DNA from 4 places in the Streptomyces bacillaris genome. Region 1 is predicted to be linked to each of the others. Evidence: riboswitches for the same ligand, from Rfam matches in the RefSeq annotation. Region 1 holds a riboswitch; each other region holds the start of a gene.
The links. A riboswitch is a leader RNA that binds a small molecule or an ion and turns the genes downstream of it on or off. The one in region 1 is predicted to bind cobalamin.
Positions count from the first base shown of each region.

Region 1 (4,902 bases):
ATCGTCTCGACCGAGTCCATCCACTTGAAGCAGAACTGCGCCTTCTCGCGGATGGAGGGGATGTTCTCCACCGCCGCGAACGCCGCCGCCCGGTCGTCCGGGTCGGGCAGGTAGGTGTCCAGCAGCGTCAGATAGAACTGGACGTGCACGGCCTCCTCGAAGAGCTGCCGCGACAGGTACAGCCGCGCCTCGGGGGAGTTGATGTGCTTGTACAGCGTCAGGACCAGGTTGTTCGCCACGATCGAGTCGCCGGTCGCGAAGAAGGCGACCAGGCGGCCGATCATGTGCTGCTCACCCGGCGACAGCTTGGCGAGGTCGGCCACGTCCGAGTGGAGGTCGACCTCCTCCACGGTCCAGGTGTTCTTGATCGCGTCCCGGTAGCGCTCGTAGAAGTCCGGGTAGCGCATGGGACGCAGGGTCAGCTCGAATCCCGGGTCGAGCAGGTTCTTCTCGTTGTTCGTGGTGCTCATTACTGGCAGGCCTCGCAGGACTCGGGGTTTTCGAGGGAGCAGGCGATGGCGTCCGCGTCAGGAGCCGTCGCCTGCTGTACGGGGATGGGGGCGGCGGCCGCCGCCTGGCCGGACGCGGCACGGGCGATCCGGGTCGCCGGGCGCGAGCGGAGGTAGTACGTCGTCTTCAGCCCCTGCTTCCAGGCGTACGCGTACATCGAGGAGAGCTTGCCGATCGTCGGCGTCTCCAGGAACAGGTTGAGCGACTGGCTCTGGTCGAGGAACGGCGTACGGGCCGCCGCCATGTCGATCAGACCGCGCTGCGGGATCTCCCACGCCGTGCGGTACAGCGCCCGCACGTCCTCGGGGATCCACGCGAAGCCCTGGACCGAGCCGCTGGCCTCGCGCAGCGCCTCACGGGTGCGGGCGTCCCAGACGCCGAGCTTCTTCAGCTCGTCCACCAGGTAGGCGTTCACCTGGAGGAACTCGCCGCTGAGCGTCTCGCGCTTGAACAGGTTGGAGACCTGCGGCTCGATGCACTCGTACACACCGGCGATCGAGGCGATCGTCGCGGTCGGCGCGATGGCGAGCAGCAGCGAGTTGCGCATGCCGGTCTTGGCGATCCGGGCGCGCAGGGCGTCCCAGCGCTCGGGCCAGTTCAGCTCGGTGTCGTAGTGGTCGGGGTGGAGCACACCGCGCGCGGCACGCGTCTCCGACCACGCGGGCAGCGGGCCCGAGCGCTCGGCCAGGTCGCAGGACGCCTCGTACGCGGCCAGCATGATCCGCTCGGAGATCTTCGTGGAGAGCGCGCGGGCCTCGGGCGAGTCGAACGGCAGGCGCAGCTGGAAGAAGACGTCCTGGAGGCCCATGGCGCCCAGACCGACCGGCCGCCAGCGGGAGTTGGAGTTCCCGGCCTGCTCGGTCGGGTAGAAGTTGATGTCGACGACCCGGTCGAGGAAGGTCACGGCCGTACGGACGGTGGAGTCCAGACGGTCCCAGTCGATCGTGCCGTCGGCCACGAACGCGCCCAGGTTGACCGAGCCCAGGTTGCAGACGGCCGTCTCACCGTCGTTGGTGACCTCCAGGATCTCCGTGCACAGGTTCGAGGAGTGCACGACCCGGCCCGGCTCGGCGGTCTGGTTCGCGGTCCGGTTGGAGGCGTCCTTGAACGTCATCCACCCCTGGCCGGTCTGGGCGAGGGTGCGCATCATCCGGCCGTACAGCTCACGCGCCGGCATCGTCTTGCGGGCCAGGCCCTTGGCCTCGGCCGCGCGGTAGGCCGCGTCGAACTCGTCGCCCCACAGGTCGACCAGCTCGGGCACGTCGGCGGGGGAGAAGAGCGACCACTCGGTGTCCGCGTCGACCCGGCGCATGAACTCGTCCGGGATCCAGTGCGCCAGGTTGAGGTTGTGCGTACGCCGCTGGTCCTCACCCGTGTTGTCGCGCAGCTCCAGGAACTCCTCGATGTCCGCGTGCCAGGTCTCCAGGTAGACCGCCGCCGCGCCCTTGCGCCGGCCGCCCTGGTTCACCGCCGCCACGGAGGCGTCCAGCGTCTTGAGGAACGGCACGATGCCGTTGGAGTGCCCGTTGGTGCCCCGGATCAGCGAACCCCGGGCGCGGATACGGGAGTAGGAGAGGCCGATGCCGCCCGCGTGCTTCGAGAGGCGCGCCACCTGGTGGTAGCGGTCGTAGATCGAGTCCAGCTCGTCCTTGGGGGAGTCCAGCAGATAGCAGGAGGACATCTGCGGGTGCCGGGTGCCGGAGTTGAAGAGCGTGGGGGAGGAGGGGAGGTAGTCCAGCTTGCTCATCAGCCCGTAGAGCGCGGCGACCTCGTCCAGGGCCCGCACCGACTCGTCCTCGGCCAGACCGGCGGCCACGCGCAGCATGAAGTGCTGCGGGGTCTCGATGACCTGACGGGTGAGCGGGTGGCGCAGCAGGTAACGGCTGTGCAGCGTACGGAGACCGAAGTAGCCGAAGCGGTCGTCCGCGCCCTCGGCCAGCGTCCGCTCCACCAGCGCGTCCAGCGCCTCGGAGTGCAGCTCCACGAAGGCGGCGGTGCGGTCCGCGATCAGGCCCTCGCGGTGGCCGACGGCGACCGAGGCGGAGAAGGAGGTGGCGCCCTGGCTCGCGGCCTCGTCGGCGATCGTCCGGGTCAGCAGCCGGGCGGCGAGCTTGGAGTACGCCGGGTCCTCGGAGATCAGGCCCGCCGCCGCCTCGGTGGCCAGCGTGCGCAGCTCGGCCTCGTCGGAGCGGGCGTTGCGCCCGCGGAGCGCGGAGGCGGCGACCCGTCCGGGGTCGGTGTCGGGCAGATCGACGGTGAGGTCGGTCAGGGTCCGCAGCAGGGCGGTCCCGGGTCCGTCGGTCGTGCCTTCTCCGGACGCGGTGGAGGCAGCGGATTCGGTGGCTGAAACCGGATCGGCGGGCGCGATGGTCACTGGGCTTTCCCTCGCTCGGCTGGGGGCCGGCGGCGAGCGGGGAAACCGGGCAGCACGATGCCTGGGAAGGCAGCACTGCTACGGCGTCCACCGGCCCATCCGCGAGGCCCGGACGTCTGCCGTCCGGTTCGGTCGAGCCGGACGTACTGTCGACAGGTCTTCGGACTTCGGGTGTGCAAAGCACACTGATCACACCGTTGCGGGACAGTTCCGGATTCGCACCGGATTCCCCTGCGGCGACAGCGAGGTCGAGCATACATGTGGGGGCCGCCAGATGATGCGGCCCCCACATGTTGTGTCGCGTTGATTCCTTGTGCCCTTCAGGAGGCCGCCTCCAGCTCCAGCCGGAAGGTCAGGAGGCGCAGGCCCGGCACCGGCTCCCAGTCCCGCTCAGGGGTCCGCAGAAAGCCGAGCCGACGGTAGATCCTATGGGCCGGGAGCATGGCCGGCTGCGTCGACAGCACCAGCCCCCGGACGCCTTCGGCGGACCGGGCCCGCTCGACGCACGCCCGTACGAGCGCCTCTCCCACGCCCCGTCCCCGCCCCGCGCGGGCCACGGCGAGCATCCGGAACTCGGCCTCGTCCGGACCGGAGATATCGCGCCACGGAGTGCCGGGAGCGGCATACGTCACACCGCCGAGCACCACCCCGTCCGCGTCGAGCGCCACGAGCACCTCGGCCTCGGCCGCCCGCTGCTCCACTGCCCGCAGTCTGAGAAGGTAGGGGTCCTGAGGGCCGTCCAGCAGACCATCGCCGAGATAGGCCTCGGCGATGATCTCGCCGAGTACGGCGTACTCGCCGGGCTCCGCCACCCTGATCGTCAGATCCATCAGCCGCTCGCTCCCACCTCGTTGTCCGGGGCGCCGTCGCCCACCGGCGGCAGATCGCCGCGCTCGACGGGCTGTTGTCCGGAGCCGCCCCCGGCGGGCGGCAGCACCCGGTCCAGCTCGTGGCCGTCGGCGCGGTGGGCGGCCCGCGCCGCCGACCGCAGCGTCGCCCGGTCCACCTTCTCGCGCGCCCCGCTCACCGTGATCACGAGTCCGTCCTGCTCCCGGGCGTACGCGTGGTCCGACTCCGTGGCGCGGTACCAGTGTTCGCCGTCCCGCTCGCACGTCACCAGGGGCTTCTCACCGTCGGCGGGCGCGGCGGCGCCCGTGCAGTCCGCCACGGCGTGCGGGCGGCGTTCCACCGACAGCTGGAGCAGGCCGCCGTCCGGCGCGGTGTAGGAGCTGCCGAACCCGTCGTCACCGAGCACCCCGACCGACTGGCGCGCCAGGGCGTAGCCCGCGGCCTCGGTCACCCAGACATGGTCCGTGACGAGCTGCGCGGCGGCGGCCCGCGCCTCCAGCTCCGCCCGGTCGGGCGCCGGTTCGGCCGAAGAGCTCCGCTCCGCCGTCGGCTCCGAGCCGGGCGCCGACGCGGTGCCGCAGCCCGTGACCGCCGCCAGTGCCAGGGCCGCGGCCAGGAGCAGGGGCCGGAGCCGGGGCGACCGGGTGTGCGATGTCATGGGCACATCCTTACGTACGGTCGCGGCTCCGCGCACCGGGGAATCGAGCGGCGGACGGGCTCGTCCGGGGGCGCGGAAAGGGGCCGCCGCGCCCCCGGAGGGGTGTGGCGGCCCCGATCGGCCGACGGTGGTCAGCAGCAGCGGAAGCCCTCGCGGGGGTCCGCCTCGCGGGCGTCCGTGCGGCTGTGCTCGAAGGCCCGGCGGCTCATCACCGGCGTGTCCGGATCGTGTGTCCTGGCGTGCGCCACATAGCGGTCGTACGCGGCCTCGCCGGTCAGCTCACGGACGTAGAAACGGATCCGTCCCGCCAGCCGCCGTACGTCCGCGACGGTCATGTCCGGCTCCCCGTCCCGGCCGGCTCCTTGCGCAGGCCGCCCTCGGGTCCGACACCGGCCTCCGCCAGCTCGGCCTTCTCCTCCTTGGTGGCGAAGAGCGAGGCCGGGGCGACGAACTTCGACTGCACGAACGGCGTTTCGTGGAGCTTGACGGTCTCCGGGTCGCGGATGGCCTT
Region 1 covers NZ_CP029378.1:2,443,750-2,448,651, reverse strand. The annotation lists gene DJ476_RS10005 (ribonucleotide-diphosphate reductase subunit beta) at 1-470, opposite strand, end outside; gene DJ476_RS10000 (ribonucleoside-diphosphate reductase subunit alpha) at 470-2,884, opposite strand; cobalamin riboswitch at 3,019-3,152, opposite strand; gene DJ476_RS09995 (GNAT family N-acetyltransferase) at 3,205-3,714, opposite strand; gene DJ476_RS09990 (hypothetical protein) at 3,714-4,391, opposite strand; gene DJ476_RS09985 (YbdD/YjiX family protein) at 4,523-4,726, opposite strand; gene DJ476_RS09980 (carbon starvation CstA family protein) at 4,723-4,902, opposite strand, start outside.

Region 2 (4,902 bases), 5.0 Mb from region 1:
GCCGGACCCCGACGGCTACCGACGCGGCAGGAACCGTACCGAAGGTCGTCCCTCCGGCCCGTCCGGGGTGACGACCGCACGGACCCCGTACACGTCCTCGATCAGCTCCTCGGTGAGGACCTCGGCCGGGGTGCCGCCCGCGACGACCCGGCCCGCCTTCATCACGGTGATCCGGTCGCAGAACATCGCGGCCAGGTTGAGGTCGTGCAGGGCGACGACACTGGTCAGGGGCAGTGCGGCGACCAGGGCGAGCAGTTCCAGCTGGTGCTGGATGTCGAGGTGGTTGGTGGGCTCGTCGAGGAGGAGTTCGCGGGGCTGCTGGGCGAGAGCGCGGGCGATCTGGACGCGCTGGCGTTCGCCGCCGGAGAGGGTGTGCCAGGACTGGGCGGCCCGGTCGGTGAGCCCGGTGCGCCGCAGGGCGTCGGTGACGGCTTCCTCGTCACCGCGGTCCGGGGCGGACCAGGCGCGGCGGTGCGGGATGCGGCCGAGGCGTACGACATCCAGGACGCTCAGGTCGACCTGGGTGACGGCGTGCTGGTCGACCACGGCGATCCGGCGGGCCACGGTGCGGCGGCCGAGGCCGGTGAGCGGGTCGCCGTCCAGGGTGACGGTGCCGGTGTCCGGGGCGAGGAGCCCCGCGAGGATGCGCAGCAGGGTGGATTTGCCGGAGCCGTTGGGGCCGAGCAGTCCGACGGTGGCGCCGGGTGGCGGGGTGATGTCGACGCCGTCGAGGATGAGCCGCCCGCCCGCCTTCCGGCCGACCCGTTCGGCACGCAGGCCGCCGCCGGTGGTGGGGCTCATGAGGCGCTCCGGGTGCGGTACAGGACGAGGACGAAGGCGGGGACGCCGATCAGCGCGGTGACCACTCCGACGGGCACTTCCTGCGGGTCCAGGACGGTCCGGGCCAGGGTGTCGACCCAGACGAGGAAGATCGCCCCGGCGAGCGCGGTGACCGGCAGGAGCCGCCGGTGGCCGGAGCCGGTGAGCGCGCGGGCCGCGTGCGGGAGGACGAGGCCGACGAAGCCGATCGCCCCGGCCGAGCTGACGAGGGCGGCGGTCAGCAGGGCGGTGGTGCACAGCAGCACGATCCGGGTGCGGGCGACGTCGACACCGAGCGCGGCCGCGGCCTCCTGCCCGAAGGCGAAGGCGTCGAGCGTACGGGCGTGGGCCAGGCAGATCACCAGGCAGACGGCGAGGACGGCGGTGCAGAGGGCCACTTCGCCCCACCCGACCCCGCTGAGCGAGCCCAGCAGCCAGAAGAGCACTCCGCGGGTCTGCTCGGCGTCGGCGGAGGTCATCACGACGAAGGAGGTCAGGGCGGAGAAGAGCTGCATCGCGGCGACCCCGGAGAGGACCACCCGGTCGGTGGTGGCGCCGAGGGTGTGGCTGAGCAGCAGGACCAGGGCGAAGGAGCAGAGGGCCCCGACGAACGCCCCGGCCGAGAGCGACACCGCTCCCCCGCCGACCCCGAGGACGACCACCACGACCGCCCCGGTGGAGGCCCCCGAGGAGACGCCGAGGACGAAGGGGTCCGCGAGCGGGTTGCGCAGCAGGGACTGCATCACCGTGCCGCACACCGCGAGCCCGGCCCCGCACACGGCGGCGAGCAGGGTGCGGGGCATGCGCAGGTTCCAGATGATGCCGTCCCGGATCGGGCTCAGCTCCGAGGTGCCGAAGCCGAGGTGGGAGGCGACGGCGGACCAGACGTCGGGGACGGAGATCCGGGCGGGCCCGATCGTGACGGCGACGGCTGTGGAGAGCAGCAGGAGCGCGAGTCCGCCGGTCCAGAGCAGCGCCTGGAACGGCGCGCCCACCCGCCGTGCCCCGGGGGACGTCTTCGCCGTCGGGTGGCCGGCGCTCACCCCGTGAGTCCGAAGTCGCGCAGCCCGGCGGCGACGCGCTCCAGTCCTTCGACCGTCCGGATGGTGGGGTTCATGGCCTGGCCGCTGAGCAGCACGTAACGGCGGTTCTTCACGGCGTCCATGGTCCTGGTGACCGGGTTGGACTCCAGGAACTCGATCTTCTTCTCGGCGCTCTCGGCGGTCTGCATGGTGCGGCTCAGGTCGCCGATGACCAGGACGTCGGGGTTGCGGTCGGCGACGGTCTCCCAGCTGATCTGGGGCCATTCGTCGTGGGTGTCGTCGAAGACGTTCTTCGCGCCGAGTTCCCTGGTGATGACGCCGGGGGCGCCGCAACAGCCCGCGAGGTAGGGGGCCTTGGAGTCGGAGAACCAGTAGAGGAGGGAGGCCTTCGAGCCGTCGATGCCCTCGGTGGCCTTCGCGACCCGCTCCTGGAGCTTCTTCACCAGGGCGTCGCCGCGCTCGGGGACGCCGAACACCTGGGAGAGTTCCCGGACTTCGGTGTAGACGCTGTCCATGGTGAGGGGCGCGGTACGGGCTCCGTCGCCGCCGCCGCTGTTGTCCTTGCCGACGCAGTCGGCGGGCGAGATGTAGGTCGGCACGCCCAGCTTCTCGAACTGTTCGCGCGGTGCGACGCCGCCCTTGGCGAGGGTGGAGGCGAAGGAGGCGGAGAGGAAGTCGGGCTCCTTGTCGAGGACCTTCTCCGAGGAGGGCCGGTTCTCGGAGATGCGCTCGACGCCCGCGTTGGCCTTCTCCAGGCCCTTCATGACCGGGTCGCTCCAGGTGGCGGTGCCCGCGAGCCGGTCGGCGAGGCCCAGTGAGAGGAGGATCTCCGTCGATCCCTGGTCGACCGAGACGGCCCGCTGGGGCGGCGCCTTGACGGTGACGGTGCGCCCGCAGTTCTTCAGGGTGACGGGGAAGCCGTCGGCCTGGTCGCCGCCCTCGGCGGAGGATGTGGTGGTCCCGCCGCCGCAGGCGGTGAGCAGGACGGCGGCGGCCGCGAGGAGGGCGGCGGTACGTATCGGGGCGGGGGTGGCCTGGGGCAGCACGGAGGACCTCGGTTGTCTCTGGGCCCAGCCGCGGAGCCCGTCGTACGGTTCCGTGCCCCGGGTGCGGGGCGCGGGTGCCAGCAGGTCTTCGGACTCGGGTTCGTCCGGGCGGGACGCCTTCCCGGAGCGTGTGGGTGCTCCAGTGGCCGTGGCCCCGCCCGTCCCCCTCACCGCTGCGCGTCAGTTCCGGTCTCGCACCGGATTCCCTGACCCCGTCGCCGGGGTTCGACTGGCCCCGGCAAGCTATCACGGGCCTTCGCCCAGGTCGGAGCCGGTGCGCGGGCCGCTCCCCCGTGGGCCGGTGCGGCGCGGGATCGTCCCGCCGCACCGGCCCGGCCGCCCCTCAGGGGGCCTGTCGGACGGTCTACGGGGCCTCCAGGGCGATCACCGCGTTCTGTCCGCCGAACCCGAAGGAGTGGCTGACGGCCCGTCGTACGGGCACCTCACGCGGGGTCTTGGTGACGCAGTCGATGGCGAACCCGGGGTCGGGGGCGTCCAGGTTGGCGATCGGCGGGACGATGCCGTGCTGGAGCGTCAGGACGGTCAGCCCCGCCTCAATGGCCCCGGCCGCCCCATGCAGTGGCCCAGGACGCCCTTGGGGGCGGTGACGGGCGGCCGGTGCGGGTAGGCCCGGCCGATGAGGGCGGCCTCGGTCGCGTCGTTCAGGGGCGTCGAGGTGCCGTGCGCGTTGACGTGCTCCACGTCCTCGGCCCGCCAGCCCGCGTCCCTCAGCGCCGCCTCCACGGCGGCCTGGGCGACCGCCCCGGAGGGGTGCGGGGAGGTCGGGTGGTGGGCGTCGGTCGTGGCGCCGGTGCCGGCGAGCAGCGCTCGGGGGGCCGCTCCCCTGGCCCGGGCGTCCGCCGCCCGCTCCAGGACCATGATCGCGGCGCCTTCGCCCATGACGAGCCCGGCCCGGTCGGCGGCGAAGGGGCGGCAGAGGCGGGCGGGGTCGCCGCCCTCCGGCCCGTCCGCGTCCCGCAGGGCGGCCGCGCCGGAGCGGGCGAAGCCGGTCATGGCGACCGGGAAGACGATCGACTCGGTGGCCCCGGCGATCGCGATGTCGCACTGGCCGAGCGCCAGCATGTCGCGGGCCACGGAGAGGGCGGTCACCCCGGAGGAACAGGCCGTGCAGGGCGCCAGGCTGGGGCCGGTGGCCTTCATCTGGATGGCGATCTCGGCCGCGGGCATGCTCGGGATGGTGAGCAGGATGCCCGAGGGCGAGGTGGCCTCGGGGCCGCGCCGCTCCAGGGCGACGGCCTGTTCGGTGAGTCCGGCGGAGCCTCCGCTGCTGGTGCCGACGACGACGGCGACGCGGGCGCCGTCCCAGTGGGCGGGGTCGAGCCCGGCGTCGGCCACCGCCTCCCGTGCGGCGAGGACGGCGAACTTGACGTACCGGCCCATCCGGAAGGCGCTGCGGCCGCCGACCGCTCCGTCCAGGTCGATGCCGGTGACCGTACAGGCGAAGTCGACGGCGCAGCCGTGCAGTTCGGGGACGGTGCGGGCGAAGGAACCGCCTCGGCAGACGCCGTCCCAGGTGGTGTCGGTGGTGTGGCCGGCCGGGGTGATCATGCCCAGGCCGGTGACGGCGATGGCGGGTCGGTTCATCGGGTGTTGCTCACCGGCACCGCACTGCCCGCCGCCTCGCCGCCGACGGCCGCGTCGATGAACGCGGTGATGTCGGCGAGCGTGGCGTCCTTGTAGAGCTTCTCGGAGTCGGCGGTGACCCCCAGGGTCTCCTTGATGATGACGGCGAACTCCGCGACGGCCAGGGAGTCCATCTCCAGGCTGTCCATCGTGGACTCCGGCAGGATCTCGGCCGCGGGCACCTTGAACGTCCCGGTGAGTACCTCGGTGATCTTCGGGTGGATGGTCTGGGTCTGCACGGCGTTTCCTCTCATCGGTTCATCGGCCCGCCGACGGCTTCATCAACCCATCGGGGGCTTGACGCGGGGCGGGTGGCTGAAATCAGCCCCCGCCGAAGTAACTGGATGAAG
Region 2 covers NZ_CP029378.1:7,450,077-7,454,978, reverse strand. The annotation lists gene DJ476_RS32555 (ABC transporter ATP-binding protein) at 16-801, opposite strand; gene DJ476_RS32550 (FecCD family ABC transporter permease) at 798-1,862, opposite strand; gene DJ476_RS32545 (ABC transporter substrate-binding protein) at 1,859-2,908, opposite strand; cobalamin riboswitch at 2,971-3,157, opposite strand; partial or broken gene DJ476_RS32540 (beta-ketoacyl-[acyl-carrier-protein] synthase family protein) at 3,273-4,513, opposite strand; gene DJ476_RS32535 (acyl carrier protein) at 4,510-4,791, opposite strand.
Region 2: it holds a riboswitch for cobalamin, as region 1 does, so the genes downstream of both, DJ476_RS32545 (ABC transporter substrate-binding protein) here and DJ476_RS10000 (ribonucleoside-diphosphate reductase subunit alpha) in region 1, are expected to answer to the same signal.

Region 3 (4,902 bases), 1.4 Mb from region 1:
TCCCGGGCCCCCACCACCGCCCCGGTCAGGGCGAGATGGGTGCCCAGCTCCCCGGGGGCCAGGGCCAGCAGATACGTACCCCCGACGTCCGGCACGAAGCCGATCCCGGTCTCCGGCATGGCCACCTTCGACCGCTCGGTGACGATCCGGACGCTGCCGTGCGCCGAGACACCTACCCCGCCGCCCATCACGATGCCGTCCATGACGGCCACGTACGGCTTCGGATAGCGGGCGATCCGGGCGTTCAGCCGGTACTCGTCGCGCCAGAACGCCGCCGACGCCTTGCCGCCCGCGCGGGCGTCCTCGTAGATGGACCGGATGTCGCCGCCCGCGCACAGGCCGCGCTCCCCGGCCCCGGTGATGACGACCGTGGCCACCTCCGGGTCGTGCTCCCACCGGTCCAGGGCCGCCGCGACCGTCCCGACCATGTCGTGGGTCAGGGCGTTGAGCGCCTTGGGCCGGTTCAGGGTCACCACCCCCGTACGCCCCTCGGTGCGGACGACGACGTGCTCCTCGGTCATCGCAGGGCTCCCGTCAGACTCCGGGCCACAATGACGCGCATGATCTCGTTGGCCCCTTCCAGGATCTGGTGGACCCGCAGGTCCCGGACGATCTTCTCGATGCCGTACTCGGAGAGATAGCCGTAGCCACCGTGGAGTTGGAGCGCCCGGTCCGCGACCGCGTACCCGGTGTCGGTGGCGAACCGCTTGGCCATCGCGCACAACTCCGGTGCCCCCGGCGACTTCCGGTCCAGCGCCTCGGCGGCCTGCCGCACCAGTGCCCGGGCGGCGGCCAGTTCGGTCGCCATGTCGGCCAGCCGGAACTGCAGCGCCTGCGCCTCCAGCAGCCGGGCCCCGAACGCCTCCCGGTCCGCGAGATGGGCCAGGGACCGGTCCAGCGCGCTCTGCGCACCGCCCAACGAGCAGGCGGCGATGCCGAGTCGGCCGCCGTTGAGGCCGTTCATCGCGATCCGGAAGCCCTCGCCCTCGGCGCCCAGCATCCGGTCGGCCGGGATGCGCACGCCGTCGAGCATGACCTGCCGGGTGGGCTGCGCGTTCCACCCCATCTTCTTCTCGTTGGCCCCGAACGAGAGCCCCGCGTCGTCCCGTTCGACGAGGAGCGCGGAGATCCCGCCGGGACCGCTGTCGCCCGTGCGGGCCAGCACGATGTAGAGGTGCGTGGCGCCCGCCCCGGAGATGAACTGCTTCGTCCCCGTCAGGACGTAGTGGTCGCCGTCGCGCTCGGCGCGGGTGCGCAGCGCCGCCGCGTCGGAGCCCGCGCCCGGCTCGGTCAGGCAGTAACTGCCCAGCTGCTCCATGGTGCACAGCTCCGGCAGATACCGGGCGCGCTGGGCGTCGGTGCCGTACTGGTCGACCATCCAGGCGACCATGTTGTGGATCGAGAGGTACCCGGCGACCGACGGGCAGCCGGTGGCCAGGGCCTCGAAGACGAGGACCCCGTCGGAGCGGGACAGCCCGGAGCCGCCCACCTCCTCCCGTACGTACACACCTCCGAGACCGAGGTCCGCCGCCTTCCGCAGGACGTCGACGGGGAAGTGCTTCTCCTGGTCCCAGGCCACCGCGTGCGGGGCCAGGTGCTCCTGGGCGAAGTCGAGTGTGGTCTCGACGACCGCGAGCTGGTCGTCGCTGAGCAGGGTGGTCACAGCGGTCATCCCATGGTCGGAATCGTGAAGCTCGCACCGTCCCGGATCCCGGAGGCGGGCCAGCGCGAAGTGACGGTCTTGGTACGGGTGTAGAAGCGGATGGCGTCCGGTCCGTGCTGGTTCAGGTCCCCGAAGCCGGAGCGCTTCCAGCCGCCGAACGTGTGGTACGCCACCGGCACCGGGATCGGCACGTTCACGCCGACCATCCCGGTGTCGACGCGGCGGGTGAAGTCGCGGGCGATGTCGCCGTCACGGGTGAAGAGGGCGACGCCGTTGCCGTACGCGTGCTCCGAGGGCAGCCGCAGCGCCTCCTCGTAGTCCGCCGCACGGACCACGGAGAGCACGGGCCCGAAGATCTCCTCCTGGTAGATCCGCATGTCCGGGGTGACCCGGTCGAAGAGCGAGGCGCCCGCGAAGAACCCGTCCTCATGGCCTTCGAGGGTGAAGTCCCGCCCGTCCACGACGAGTTCGGCGCCCTCCTCGACACCGAGGTCGACATAGCCGCGCACCCGGTCCACCGCGTCCCGGCCCACCAGCGGCCCGAAGTCGGCGTCCGGGTCGTCCGAGCGGCCGATCCGCAGCTCACCGATCCGCTCGGTGAGCCTGGCGACCAGTGCGTCGGCGGTTGCCTCACCGACCGGCACGGCCACCGAGATCGCCATGCACCGCTCGCCCGCCGAGCCGTACCCGGCCCCGATCAGCGCGTCCACCGCCTGGTCGAGATCGGCGTCCGGCATCACGATCATGTGGTTCTTGGCCCCGCCGAAACACTGCGCCCGCTTGCCGTGGGCGGCGGCCGTCGCGTAGATGTGCGCGGCGATCGGCGTCGAGCCGACGAAGCCGAGCGCCTTGACGCGCGGGTCCTCCAGCAGGGTGTCCACGGGCTCCTTGCCGCCGTTGACGACGTTCAGGACCCCCGGCGGAAGCCCGGCCTCCAGGAAGAGTTCGGCCAGCCGCAGCGGCACCGACGGGTCGCGCTCCGAGGGCTTGAGGATGAAGGCGTTACCGCAGGCCAGAGCGGGCGCGGCCTTCCAGAGCGGGATCATCGCCGGGAAGTTGAACGGGGTGATGCCCGCGACCACGCCCAGCGGCCGGCGCAGCGAGTGGACATCGATCCCGGCGCCCGCGTTGTCGGTGAACTCGCCCTTCAGCAGATGCGGGACACCGGCCGCGAACTCCACCACGTCCAGGCCGCGCGCGATGTCGCCGTGCGCGTCGGCCACGGTCTTGCCGTGCTCGGAGGAGAGCAGCCGGGCCAGGGAGTCCTTCTCCTTCTCCACCAGCTGGAGGAAGCGCAGCAGCACCCGGGCGCGGCGCTGCGGGTTCCACTCGCCCCACTCCCGCTGCGCCTCGGCGGCATCGGCGATGGCCGCCTCGGTCTCGGACCGGCCGGCCAGCGGCACCCGGGCCTGGACCTGTCCGGTGTTGGGGTCGTAGACATCGCCGTACGTGCCCGAGGCGCCGGGCGTGTGCTTGCCGCCGATGAAATGGGTGAGTTCGCGGACCATGGAAACCTGCTCTCGTCGGTGAGATCGTCAGGAGAGATCCGGGGATGGCGCACGGCTGCCACCGGCCCACGCACCGGTCGGGTGCACGGGGGCGCGGAAGGGCTGCCGCCAGGGGGGACGCGAAGGGCGGGGGCCGTCAGGGGGCGGGGAGAACCGCTCGCCGGGACGGGCCTGCGGGGCCGTGGGTGCGCACCGGTGCCATGCGTGTCTGCTCCATCCTCGTGGAAACACGGAACAATCCCCGTGGCCGGTATCCTGACTCCCGGATCAGCGCACGCCCTCTTGCCTTCCCGACGGCTGGTTCGTCGTCAGTGGCGTGTCCTGCGAGGACGGACTCCCCGGTCACAGTGGCGGGACCGCGCCGGAATCGCACCGGCTTCCCTGACACCACGGGCCTTCGAGGCGCCTGGCACCATGCCGGTCGCCCCTCTGCTCACGAACATATAGTTGGACGTCCTAGTAAGTCCACCCCGCCTCGCTCCGACATGCGCGCCCTTGCCCCTTGCCCCGGCCGGGGGCCTGCCTGTGCTGGTCGGTGCGGTGGCCGCCTCGCCCCCTGCCCGGCCCGGCCGGCCCGTCCTGGCATGATCGGCCGACATGAGCGACGCACCACCACGCCACATCCTCGTCATCGGCATGGGCGCCGGCGACCCCGACCACCTGACCCTCGCCGCGATCAAGGCGATGCGCCGGGCGCAGGTCTTCTTCGTGCTCGGCAAGGGCCGTGAGAAGGAGTCCCTCACCCGGCTGCGACGGGACATCCTGGCCGAACACCTCACCGGCCCCTACCGGGTCGTCGAGGCCGAGGACCCCTGGCGGGACCGCACCCAGGACGACCGGGGGCGCTACACCTCGGCGGTCCACGACTGGCGCCACCGCCGCGCCGACATCTGCGAACGCCTGATCATCGAGGAGCTGGCACCGGGGGAGTGCGGGGCGTTCCTGGTCTGGGGCGACCCGTCCCTGTACGACAGCACCCTGGCGATCCTGGAGGACATCCAGGACCGGGGAACGGTGGAATTCGGCCATGAGGTGATTCCCGGCATCAGCAGCGTCTCCGCCCTCGCCGCCCGCCACCGTACGTCCCTGAACCAGGTCGGCCGCCCGATCCACATCACCCCCGGCCGACGGCTCGCGGAGGGGTTCCCGGACGACGACGGCGACATCGTGGTGATGCTCGACGGCCACGAGAGCTTCACCCATCTGACGGGCCGGGGGCTCTGGATCTACTGGGGCGCCTACATCGGCACCCCGGACGAACTCCTGGTCTCCGGCCCGCTCGACGAGGTCGCGGACCGGATCAGCCGGGTCCGCGCCGAGGCCCGCGAACGGCACGGCTGGATCATGGACACGTACCTGCTGCGGCAGGGGCCGGGGACGCCGGGCGGCGCGAGGGGCTGAGGGGCGCCTCGGCATCCCGGAGGCGTCGGGTGGTGCGGCGCCGCTGATGGGCCCCGGCCCGTGGGCGGGGGCCCGGACAAGGGGTGGCGGGCCGGGCGAGGCGCGGGCGGCGGCGCCGCACCTCGTCGTCGGGCCCTGCCGGGGTCAGCTCCGGGACTCGTGCGCCCGGATCAGGCCGAGCCCATGGCCGAGGCTCGGGCACTCGGCGCTCAGGTCGTTGCCCCGCACCAGATAGTTGTCCACGCGCCCGTCGGTGGCGCGCTCCACGGCCCGGTACTGCGTGCCGTTCACCGTGATCGTCCAGCCGTCGCCGTCCTGGGCCCAGCCGAC
Region 3 covers NZ_CP029378.1:1,008,561-1,013,462, reverse strand. The annotation lists gene DJ476_RS04235 (enoyl-CoA hydratase/isomerase family protein) at 1-521, opposite strand, end outside; gene DJ476_RS04230 (acyl-CoA dehydrogenase family protein) at 518-1,672, opposite strand; gene DJ476_RS04225 (CoA-acylating methylmalonate-semialdehyde dehydrogenase) at 1,669-3,171, opposite strand; cobalamin riboswitch at 3,400-3,578, opposite strand; gene cobF (precorrin-6A synthase (deacetylating)) at 3,769-4,572, shown strand; gene DJ476_RS04215 (hypothetical protein) at 4,717-4,902, opposite strand, start outside.
Region 3: it holds a riboswitch for cobalamin, as region 1 does, so the genes downstream of both, DJ476_RS04225 (CoA-acylating methylmalonate-semialdehyde dehydrogenase) here and DJ476_RS10000 (ribonucleoside-diphosphate reductase subunit alpha) in region 1, are expected to answer to the same signal.

Region 4 (4,902 bases), 3.9 Mb from region 1:
GGATTCCGGCTGCTGCTCGCTCATGGGGCGAGCGTAGGGGTGACGGCCCGGAAGCGGAACGTGATCCCCCACGTGACGGGGATCTCTTCCGGGCCCGGGACCGTCCGTCAAAGTCTTCGCCAACGAGGGGTAAAGGGCAGCCCAGCCGGTGCCCCAGGGGCCCCGCACAGCCCCTCGCGCACACAAACGGAACCGGCGCACTCCGGTTGGAGACACCACGGCGCCCCGCTCAGTTCATCTTCCGTTCACCCAGGTTGCCTACGGTCCACGAGCCACTGACGTCGAACGATTGCCTGGGTAAATGGAACACATCACGCTGCTGCTTGCGATTGTGGTCGTAACAGCTCTCGTGTTCGATTTCACGAACGGTTTCCACGACACCGCCAACGCGATGGCGACCACCATCTCGACCGGCGCGATGAAGCCCAAGACAGCGGTGGCCATGTCCGCCGTTCTCAACCTGATCGGCGCGTTCCTGTCGGTGGAGGTCGCCAAGACGATCTCCGGCGGGATCGTCAACGAAGACGGCATCAGAACAGAGGTCATCTTCGCGGCGCTCGTCGGCGCCATCCTGTGGAATCTCCTGACCTGGCTGCTGGGCCTGCCGTCCAGCTCCTCCCACGCCCTGTTCGGCGGTCTGATCGGTGCCGCCGTGATGTCGGCCGGCTGGTCCTCGATCAATGGCGGCACCGTCGTCACCAAGGTGCTGCTGCCCGCGATCGCGGCCCCCCTGGTCGCCGGTATCGCCGCGATGCTGGCCACCCGGCTCACGTACCGGATCAACCGGAACGTCACCGACCCGAACCAGCAGAAGTCGACCGCCAAGGGCTACCGGGCCGGGCAGATCGCCTCCGCCGGTCTCGTCTCGCTCGCCCACGGCACCAACGACGCCCAGAAGACGATGGGCATCATCACGCTGGCGCTGGTCACCAGCGGTGTCCTGGCCCCCGGCTCCAACCCGCCCATGTGGGTCATCGTCTCGGCCGGCATCGCCATCGCGCTCGGCACCTACCTCGGTGGCTGGCGCATCATCCGCACCATGGGCAAGGGCCTGACCGACCTCCAGCCGCCGCAGGGCTTCGCCGCCCAGACCAGCGCGGCCACGGTCATCCTGGCCTCCTCGCACCTCGGCTTCTCGCTCTCCACCACGCAGTCCTGCTCCGGCGCCGTCATGGGCGCGGGCCTCGGCCGCAAGGGCGGCGTGGTCCGCTGGTCCACCGCCACCCGGATGTTCGTCGCCTGGGGTCTGACGCTCCCTGCCGCCGCCCTGGTCGGTGCCGGTGCCGAGTTCCTCACCAAGCAGGGTCCGTGGGGCGTGGCCGCCACCGCGGTCATCCTCGTCGGCGGCTCCTTCGCCATCTGGGTGGCCTCGCGCCGCGAGCCGGTCGACCACACCAACGTCAACGACACCGAGGCCACGTCGGCGGACGAGCCGCAGGGCGTCGTCACCACCGCCATGGCCGCGGTCGCCCCGCCGCCCACCGCCGGTGCGGTCCCCGACCTCTCGACCACCATCCCGGCCCCGTCCGCGGCGCCCGACGACACGCCCCGCCCCGCGGCCACGGTGTAAGGACAGATCCGCATGAAAATCGACTGGGCAGCTCTCGCCTCCGTCTTCGGTGTCAGTCTCGTCGTCACCGTCGCACTGGTCGGCGTCTTCACCCTGGGCATCGTCGCCCTCTCCAAGCTCTCGGCCCCGGCCGACGGCACCACCCCCGCCGCCTCCGGCGGCACGGCAGCGCTGGCGCGCACCGGCGCGTACGCCGCCTTCGCGGCGTGCGTGGCGGCGGTCGCGTACGGCATCTATCTGATCGTCGCCTGACCCGCGCCGACCCACTCCATCGGGCCGGACACACCACCGTGTGTCCGGCCCGCTGCGCGTCCGCGTGTGCGTCTGCGCACACCGGGCCTCCGCAGGTCAACAGCAAGTTGACGGCCGTTCTCGCAGCGTGGTGGACTGCCTGGGCCATTACGGCGACAGGAGAGGAAGCCGGTGCGAATCCGGCGCGGTCCCGCCACTGTCACCGGGGAGCACTCCCCCACACCGGAGTCACGGCCCGCCGCACGCGGGCTGGAAGGCCGGGGGAACTGCGGATCCGGGAGCCAGGAGACTCTCGTCGCCGGACACGTCGAACCAGGGCGCGGACCCTGAGTTAAGGACCTGACGCCATGCCTGGCCGCCGAGCGCCGCAACTGCCGCCGTTGCCGTTGTTCCCGTACGTGCCGCTGTTCCCGTACGCCGGAACCTCCCGCCCCACGACGGCCTGACCCCGTGCGTGCCGATCGCGCTCCCCTGCGCGCCGATCGCCTTCCCGTACGCGCCGACCGCGCTCCTCTGCGTGCCGGGCGCGTCTTCGCGTACGGCGCCACAGCCGGGCTCGTCGCCGACGCCCTGCTCGGTGACCCCCGCCGGGGGCACCCCGTCGCCGGTTTCGGGCGGGTGGCCGCGCGCGTGGAGTCGCTGCTGTGGCGGGACGACCGGGGCCGGGGCGCGCTGCACACCCTCGTCTGCGCCGGAGGCGCCGTGGGGGCCGCCGCGCTGACCGCCCGTGCCGTACGGGGGCGCCCCGCGCTCGCCGTCGCGCTGACCGCCGCCACCACCTGGTCGGTCGTCGGCGGTACGTCGCTGGGCCGGGAGGCCCGCGCCATCGGGGGCGCGCTGGCCGCCGGGGACCTGGAGGTGGCCCGGGAGCGGCTGCCGCATCTGTGCGGGCGCGATCCGCAGGCCCTGGACGGGCCGGGGATCGCCCGCGCGGTGGTGGAGTCGGTCGCGGAGAACACCTCGGACGCCGTCGTCGGCGCGCTGGTGTGGGGCGCGATCGGCGGAGTCCCGGGGCTCGTCGGCTTCCGGGCCGCGAACACGCTGGACGCGATGGTCGGCCACAAGTCGCCCCGCTACCGCCGCTACGGCTGGGCCTCGGCCCGCCTGGACGACATGGTGGGCTGGCCGGGCGCCCGGCTGACCGCCGCGCTGGCCGTGGTGGCCGGCGGGCGGCCCGCGGAGGCGGTACGCGCCTGGAAGGCGGACGCGCACCGGCACCCGAGCCCGAACGCGGGCCCGGTGGAGGCGGCGTTCGCGGGGGCGCTCGGCGTACGGCTCGGCGGCACGCTCGCGTACGCGGGGCGCGTGGAGCACCGGCCGGTACTGAACGGGGCGTCCGGGCGGGAGGTCCGGGGCAGCGACATCGAGCGGGCCGTACGGCTCTCGCGACGGGTGAGCGCGCTGGCCCTGGGGGTGTGCGTGGCGGGACGGTTGGTGGCCGGGCACCTCGTCGCGGCACGGAAGCGGGGGCGGGCATGACAGGCGTGGGCGCGAGCGGTACGGCATCGAGCGGTGCGGTACGGGAACGGAGGCGGGCATGAGCGGCGGCGGGCTGCTGGTCGCGGGGACGACCTCCGACGCGGGCAAGAGCGTCGTCACGGCGGGCATCTGCCGCTGGCTGGTGCGCCGGGGCGTGAAGGTCGCGCCGTTCAAGGCGCAGAACATGTCCCTCAACTCCTTCGTCACCCGCGAGGGCGCGGAGATCGGCCGTGCCCAGGCCATGCAGGCCCAGGCCGCCCGGGTGGAGCCGACGGCCCTGATGAACCCGGTGCTGCTCAAGCCCGGCAGCGACCGGTCCAGTCAGGTCGTGCTGATGGGGAAGCCCGTCGGTGAGATGAGCGCCAGGGGGTATCACGGGGGCCGTCAGGAAGCCCTGCTCGGGACGGTCACGGACTGCCTGGAGCAGTTGCGGTCCACGTACGACGCGGTGATCTGCGAGGGCGCCGGGTCACCGGCCGAGATCAACCTCCGGCGCACCGACATCGTGAACATGGGGATCGCGCGGGCCGCCCGCTTCCCCGTGCTGGTCGTCGGGGACATCGACCGGGGCGGGGTCTTCGCCTCCTTCTTCGGCACCACGGCCCTGCTGAGCCCGGAGGACCAGTCGCTGGTCGCGGGGTATCTGGTGAACAAGTTCCGGGGTGACGTCTCGCTGCTGGAGCCGGGGCTCGACATGCTGTACGGGCTGACCGGGCGGCGTACGTACGGGGTGCTGCCGTACGCCCATGGGCTCGGCATCGACGAGGAGGACGGTCTGCGGGTCTCCCTGCGGGGTGCGGTGCGCGAGTCGGTCGTGGCGCCGCCGCACGGGGAGGACGTGCTGCGGGTCGCGGTCTGCGCGGTGCCGTTGATGTCCAACTTCACGGACGTGGACGCGCTGGCCGCCGAACCGGGCGTCGTCGTGCGGTTCGTGGACAGGCCCGATGAGCTGGCCGACGCGGACCTGGTCGTCGTGCCCGGCACGCGCGGCACGGTGAAGGCGCTGGCCTGGCTGCGCGAGCGCGGTCTCGCGGAGGCGCTGGTGCGGCGGGCGGCCGAGGGGCGTCCGGTGCTGGGGATCTGCGGCGGGTTCCAGGTGCTCGGTGAGCGCATCGAGGACGAGGTGGAGTCGCGGGCGGGGGTCGTGGACGGGCTGGGGCTCCTTCCCGTACGCATCCGCTTCGACCGGGCCAAGACGCTGGCGCGGCCGGTGGGTTCGGCGCTCGGTGAGGTGGTGGAGGGGTACGAGATCCACCACGGGGTGGCCGATGTACGGGGCGGGGAACCGTTCCTGGACGGCTGCCGGGTCGGGTCGGTGTGGGGCACGCACTGGCACGGGTCGCTGGAGAGCGATGCGTTCCGGCGGCGGTTCCTGGAGGAGGTGGCCCGGGCCGCCGGGCGGCGGTTCGTACCGGCGCCGGACACCTGTTTCGGGGTGCTGCGGGAGGAGCAGCTGGACCGGCTCGGGGATCTGGTGGAGGAGCACGCGGATACGGATGCGTTGTGGCGGTTGATCGAGGGGGGTGCGCCGCCGGGGTTGCCGTTCGTGCCGCCCGGGGCCCCTTCGGTGCCGGGTGACGTGGGTGCGGGTGCGTCGGAGA
Region 4 covers NZ_CP029378.1:6,377,084-6,381,985, reverse strand. The annotation lists gene DJ476_RS27755 (class II aldolase/adducin family protein) at 1-24, opposite strand, end outside; gene DJ476_RS27750 (inorganic phosphate transporter) at 302-1,570, shown strand; gene DJ476_RS27745 (hypothetical protein) at 1,583-1,822, shown strand; cobalamin riboswitch at 1,985-2,113, shown strand; gene DJ476_RS27740 (cobalamin biosynthesis protein) at 2,336-3,301, shown strand; gene DJ476_RS27735 (cobyric acid synthase) at 3,360-4,902, shown strand, end outside.
Region 4: it holds a riboswitch for cobalamin, as region 1 does, so the genes downstream of both, DJ476_RS27740 (cobalamin biosynthesis protein) here and DJ476_RS10000 (ribonucleoside-diphosphate reductase subunit alpha) in region 1, are expected to answer to the same signal.